One region of the Synechococcus sp. PCC 6717 genome, then DNA from elsewhere that is predicted to be linked to it. Evidence: predicted binding sites of a transcription regulator. Region 1 holds the regulator's gene; the other holds the start of a gene.

Region 1 (3,421 bases):
CGGCCAGTCGGCTCACCCATGGGGGTTGCCAAGGGAGAGGAGGAAGGACTGGAAACGGCGAGGGGGTAGGGGGATCCTGGCGCCAGAGGATCGCTGGCGGTAAGGGCTGAGGGATGAACAATGCTGCCAAAAAGCGTTCCCGTTCGGCAGCAGCCTCAAACAGGCGTTCCGCACAGTTGAGCGCCAAACGGGAGGGCTTGACCACTGCTGCTAGGGAGTGTTAGGGGGCAACGGCCACAGCGCGATGAAGGGCGTCCGCTAGGGCACGGACACTGGCAATCATGGCGACTTCGCTGTTGAGTTGGTTCACCGCCGAGCCAACGCCAACCCCAGCAGCACCACTGGCGATCGCCAAGGGAATGGTGACAGCTGACAAGCCAGACGCACAGAGAACGGGAATGGAGACGGCCTGAGAGATTTCGTAGGCCGCCGCAAGGGTCGGAGCAGCCTTTTCAATTAGACCTAGAGTGCCACTATGGCGCGGTTGACTGCTCGTTCCCCCCTCCGTTTGGATGACATCCGCGCCCGCCTCTACTAAGGATTCCGCTAGGGTTACCTGTTCATCCAGCGGCAAAGTGTGGGGCACTGTCACCGAGAGCATAATTTGAGGCAGCAAGGAACGGGTTTGCCGGGTCAGTTCAAGAACTTCCGTGGCACTGAAGACACGGCCTTGGGCATAAAAACTATCGTAGTTGCCAATTTCTACGAGATCTGCACCTGCTGCAACTGCCTTCACCAGCAGGCACGGATCCACCGCAGACACACAAATGGGCAGCGTGGTAACCTCTTGGGCAATCCGCACGAGATCTGGATCAGCAGCAATATCCACCAATGTGGCTCCGCCATGCTCTGCGGCGGTGACCACCGCACGAACGCGATCGCCATCAAAATTGTTGAGGCCACTAATGATCTTCAGTACTGAGCGCTGGGCAAATGCAGCAGCTAAACGCGGATGCAGCATAAACTTGAAACTTCCAAATAATAGTCGTTGTTCTATCCTATCCTGAGACGGCATAGGAACGGCTGACCTGCTCGGAAAGGTAATCGGCAGCCGTGGCCACCAAGGGAATGATACGAGCGTAGGACATGCGTGTTGGCCCAAGAATACCAATCGTGCCAACGGGGGCGTTCCTGCAGCAGTAGCAGGAATAGACCAAGGTGCAGCAGTGCATTGGCGCAAGGGCATTTTCAGTGCCAATGCGAATTTGCACTTGGGAAGAGGCGGTGTGATCGGGGCTGATCAAAGGAGTGAGCTGATCCTGCTGATCCTCAAGGAGGTGCAAGAGCATTTGCACTTGTTCCACCTGCGAGAATTCCGGTTGCTGCAACACATCGGCAAGACCACTGACCACAAGGGAGGTGCCTTCTTGGGCATAGCGTTGGCTCAGTTGTTGAAACAGGGACTGGAGGTTTTGGCCATAGTCCTGAAAGTCAAGGTCTAATTGCTGCCAGTCAATGAGCGTTAAATCAACTAGCGATCGCCCCCGCAATTGATGGTTCAAAAAATTTGTTAACACCTGCAATGTCCGATCCCGCAGGTCAATCTCTTGCGGTTCACTGGGCAAGGAAATGACTGCCGATTGGGTTTCATAGCTATCCAGCACTAGGATAACCATCACCTGTTGCGCATCCAGCGCCACCAGTTGAATTAAACGGATGCGCCGCTCTAGACTGTTGGGCAAGGAAATTAATGTAATGTATCCACTCAGATCAGATAACAGTTGAGCAGCTTGACGCAAAATTACTTCCAAGCGATAGCGCCCCCACAAAAACTGCTCGGCCAAGAGGGACTCAGCTTTTTGCGCCACATCGGGGATAGGCTGAACTAACTCATCAACGTAGAGACGGTAGCCAGAGTCCGAGGGAACACGGCCGGCGGAGGTGTGGGGTTGGTAAAGCAGGCCACTGCGTTCTAGCAGCAGCATAATATTGCGCACCGTGGCGGGGCTAACCTTAAGGTTATATTCGGTGGCGATCGCCTTAGAGCCAACGGGTTCTGCCGTTGCAATGTAGTGGTTGATGGTGGCACCAAGAATTTGCTTCTGGCGATCGTTCAGTTCAATCGTCATAACCCCACACATCCCTAGCGTTGATCGTCCGTGCTTCCTTTTATCTATAAACCAGTGAACGCTGATTCAGCAATGCAAAATCCTACAGGTGCCGCATCTAAATAATCATTGCAATCTTAGGTCTGGGGTCTAGTTGCCCTAGGGCGTCCCCTAGACTAGAAAGTAAGGATACCCGTCAAGATACAGCGGAAGGAGGTGAAGTTGCGCGTCGTCCTTATGGCTGGAGGCAGTGGTACACGGCTGCGCCCCCTCACTTGCGACTTGCCCAAGCCAATGGTGCCAGTGGTCAATCGTCCTATTGCAGAGCACATTCTCAATCTGCTGCGCAGCCACGGCCTAGATGATGTGGTGATGACCCTGCACTATCTCCCTGATGTTGTGCGCGATTATTTTGGGGATGGCAGTGAGTTTGGGGTGCACCTGAGCTATGTGGTTGAGGAAGAGCAGCCCCTTGGTACCGCTGGCTCTGTGAAAAATATTGCCCACCTGCTGGCGGATCCCTTTTTGGTGGTCAGTGGCGACAGCATTACGGATGTGAACCTCAGCGAGGCCATTCGCTTTCACCACCAACACCGTGCTCCCGTTACCTTGATCTTAGCTCGAGTGTCCAATCCCAAGGAATTCGGGATTGTCTTTACGGATGAGGAGGGGCGGATTCGCCGCTTTCTCGAGAAGCCCTCAGCGGGGGAAGTCTTTACAGATACCGTCAACACTGGTATGTACCTGCTCAGTCCAACTGTGATGGACTATCTCAGCGGCGGGACAGAGCGGGACTTTTCTCGAGATTTGTTTCCCCTGTTGCTCCAGGCAGACGTGCCCATGTACGGGTACATTACCGATGCCTATTGGTGCGATGTGGGTAGCTTGCAAACCTATCAGCAGGTGCAGTGGGATGCCCTCTACGGTCGAGTTCAGTTAGACATTCAGGGCACTGAGGTACAGCCGCGGGTGTGGGTGGGGCGCAACACCACCTTGCCCCAAGATATCCAGCTAGAAGACCCGATTGTGCTTGGGAATAACTGCCGCCTTGGTGCGGGCGTAACCCTCGCTGCAGGGACGGTGCTGTCAGATAACGTCATTGTTGGCAATGGCAGCCAACTGCGCGGTGTGGTGGCTTGGAATGGGGTGTTTGTTGGCGATGATAGCCACCTCGAGCACTGCATCTTGGCTCGCCATGTGCATGTGGATCGCCACGTCACTCTCAACGAAGGGGTGATTGTCGGTACCCGTTCAGTGATTGGGGAGGAGGCCAGCCTCAGTCAAGGAGTGCGGCTGTGGCCGGGCAAGCGGATTGAGCCGGGGGCGATCGTTAACGAAAGTTTGATCTGGGGAACCACAGGGCAGCGGTATCT
Region 2 (3,421 bases), on a different contig from region 1:
AATCGGTTTCCTCAATTTGCCGACGGATTTGCTCACAACGGGCTTTCACGGCTTTTTCGTTACCTTCGGCCACAATCGTGGTGGTGTCCTTAGTAATGGTGATGCGGCGAGCTTTACCCAACATATCCAATTTGGTGTTGTCGAGTTTCAGACCCGCATCTTCGGTAATCACCTGACCGGCAGTGAGCACCGCAATGTCTTCCAGCATGGCTTTACGGCGATCGCCAAAGCCAGGAGCTTTAACGGCAGCCACATTGAGCACCCCACGCAGGCGGTTCACCACTAGGGTGGCCAGCGCTTCTTTCTCAATGTCCTCAGCAATAATCACTAAGGGTTTGCCAGCACGCGCCACTTGCTCTAGGATGGGCACGAGGTCTTGAACCAGAGTGATTTTTTTATCGGTGATGAGAACAAACGGCTCATCGAGAACGGCTTCCATCCGCTCGGTATCAGTGGCAAAGTAGGGAGAGATGTAGCCTTTGTCAAAGCGCATCCCTTCGGTGACCTCCAATTCCGTGGTCATGGATTTGCCTTCTTCAAGGGAAATTACCCCTTCCTTACCTACTTTGTCCATGGCATCGGCAATCATCCGACCCACTTCTTCATCGTTACCGGCAGAGATGGCTGCCACTTGGGCAATGGCTTTTGAGTCTTCGACGGAGCGAGCGTGGGCAGCAATTTTATCCACTAAGAATTGGGTAGCTTTGTCAATGCCGCGTTTTAGGGAGATGGGGTTCGCTCCGGCTGCAACGTTGCGTAGCCCTTCTTTGACCATGGCGTGAGCTAGCACGGTAGCGGTGGTAGTACCATCGCCAGCGGCATCGTTGGTTTTAGAGGCAGCTTGGCGAATCAGGGCAACACCCGTATTTTCAATGTGGTCTTCTAGTTCAATTTCTTTGGCAATGGTGACACCGTCGTTAATAATTTGCGGGGCACCAAATTTCTTTTCCAAGACGACGTTACGACCTTTGGGGCCAAGGGTGACAGCCACGGACTCAGCCAAGATGTCCATGCCTTTTTCAAGGGCGCGACGAGCATTTTCGTTGTAGATGATACGTTTTGCCATAGGTGTTTCCTACCTCAGTTGTTCAACAGTAATGAGATGTTGCAAGGCAAGTGATTAGGCAACCACTGCCAGAATGTCTTTTTCCGAAAGCAGAACGTAGTCTTCACCGGCTAGCTTGACTTCGGTACCGGCATACTTGGAGTACAGCACTTTGTCGCCCACTTTCACATCCATTGGCTGGCGTTTGCCGTCGTCGTTTAGTTTGCCAGGGCCAACGGCGGTGACTTCACCCMCTTGGGGTTTTTCGCGGGCGTTGTCGGGCAGCAAGATGCCCCCAGCCGTGCGTTCTTCACTTTCGCTGACTTTGACAAAAATGCGATCGCCCAAAGGCTTTACAGTTGAAACACTTAGAGATACGGCTGCCATAGCGTACTGATCTCCCAATCGTAAGAGTAAGGGTAAACGTCATGCTGCACGGCTCTGTCCGATCGCGCAGCAGTCAAGGAGTCGAGACGTTGGTGTTAGCACTCTCTACCTCCGAGTGCTAATGTAGCGAGAGGGTGTTGGCGATCGCAACTCGGGTTGCAGTACGGTTTTCCGAACGGCACCCTAGGACTTCAGGCCAGTCGTGGCAATGCCGCGAATCAACTGTCGCTGGCCAAGGGCAAACAACACAATCACCGGCACCGTAGCAATCACGGCTGCGGCCATCATCAGCGGCCAGTCATTTGTAAACTGTTCCTGAAAGTTCGCCAACGCAAGCTGCACCGTCACCAGTTCCGGTTTTGTCGTAAACACCAAGGGCTTAAACAGGTCATTCCACTCGCCAATGAAAGTAAAGATAAATAGCGTGACGAGGGCAGGCCGGCTCAGGGGCAGCAAAATATACCACAGCACCTGCCAGCGGCTAGCGCCATCCAAGAACGCTGCTTCCTCAAGTGCCACGGGCAAGGTCAAGAAGAATTGCCGCATCAGAAAGACCCCGAAGCCATTGGCAGCCGTTGGTAGAATTAACGCGCCGTAGGTATTAATCAGATGGCCTGCCTTTAAGATCAAAAAGATTGGGATCACCAGCAGTTGAAAGGGAATCACCAGCGTTGCCAGCATCAGCACCAGAATCAACTGCTGGCCGCGAAACTGTAAGCGCGCTAAGGCGTAGCCCGCCAACGCCGACGTAAATAGCTGGCAGGCCGTTACCGCCAATGCCACTAGGGTAGAGTTAGCAAAGGCACGGATAAAATGTCCCTGCTCCCAAGCGCTTTGGTAGCTCTGCCATGTCCACCCCTGAGGCGGCAGCAGTTGGCTAGGAAGCGCCCCCGCAGGCCAGCCGGAGGTACACACCACAACGATTAAGGGACTGAGCAGCAGCACGGCGCCTAGCCCCAGCAGCAGCGACAACCCAACAGTGCGGAACCTAGCGGCCACTGCCAGACATCCGTTTCAGCAGATCCACAAAGCCTTTGACCTCTTCGCGGAACAGGAACCCGGCGTAGGCTTCCATCCCGTGCTCGCCAATATCCAACCCCTCGATTTCTTCCTCTGGAGACACGCGAATCCCCATCGTTACCTTCAGTAATAGCCAAGCTGCCGTACTAAAGAGTACTGTAAAGCCCCCTACTGCTAGCACTCCCACTAACTGATGCCACAGTTGAGTCACATCCCCGCTCCACAGTAACCCCTTAAGGGGACCGTCTTCGTAGAGCTTCCCTGGGCCATCGGCAAATAGACCCACCGCCAAGGTGCCCCAAATACCGTTCACCAAATGGACGGAAATGGCACCGACCGGATCATCGATTTTGAGGCGATCCACAATAACCACTGAAAACACAATGATGATACCCGCGATGATCCCGATGAGAATGGCACTCTCAAGGGTAACAAAAGCACAGGGGGCAGTAATGGCGACTAAGCCTGCCAGAATGCCGTTAATGATCATTGAGAGATCCGGCTTACCAAAGTACAAGGTGGAGACTACCGTTGCCGTAACCCCACCAAAGGCGGCGGCCATATTGGTTGCGACCGTAATGTGGGCGATCGCCAGTGGATCTGCGGTCATGGTCGAGCCCGGGTTAAAGCCAAACCACCCTAACCACAAAATTAAGCAACCAAGGGTAGCAATGGCAAAATTATGGCCAGGGATCGCCGCCACTGAGCCGTCTTCCATATAGCGGCCTAAGCGCGGCCCAAGCAGTGCTGCCCCCATCAAGGCCGCCCAACCACCGACGGAGTGAACCACCGTTGAACCCGCAAAGTCCCACATTCCCATCTTCTGCAACCAACCCCCACCCCAAATCCAGTGACCGGTAATTGGGTAGGAGATCCCCACCAACAACAAGCTAAAGACAAAAAAAGCATAGAACTTAATGCGCTCAGCAACTGCCCCTGACACAATGGTGGCGGCTGTACCGGCAAACA

The links. The regulator HrcA, encoded in region 1, represses chaperone genes, less so after heat shock. The targets are predictions, from matches to a motif close to TTAGCACTCNNNNNNNNNGAGTGCTAA.
Region 2: the regulator HrcA is predicted to act here: its motif matches at 1,528-1,554, upstream of groES (co-chaperone GroES).

What each region holds. Positions count from the first base shown of each region.
Region 1 covers NZ_JAKLTV010000001.1:262,931-266,351, reverse strand. Annotated here, with positions in the region: gene L5470_RS01255 (RsmB/NOP family class I SAM-dependent RNA methyltransferase) at 1-205, opposite strand, end outside; gene L5470_RS01250 (DUF561 domain-containing protein) at 221-961, opposite strand; gene hrcA (heat-inducible transcriptional repressor HrcA) at 999-2,069, opposite strand; gene L5470_RS01240 (sugar phosphate nucleotidyltransferase) at 2,271-3,421, shown strand, end outside.
Region 2 covers NZ_JAKLTV010000015.1:33,648-37,068, reverse strand. Annotated here, with positions in the region: gene groL (chaperonin GroEL) at 1-1,066, opposite strand, end outside; gene groES (co-chaperone GroES) at 1,121-1,432, opposite strand; gene L5470_RS08130 (carbohydrate ABC transporter permease) at 1,616-2,431, opposite strand; gene L5470_RS08125 (ammonium transporter) at 2,421-3,421, opposite strand, start outside.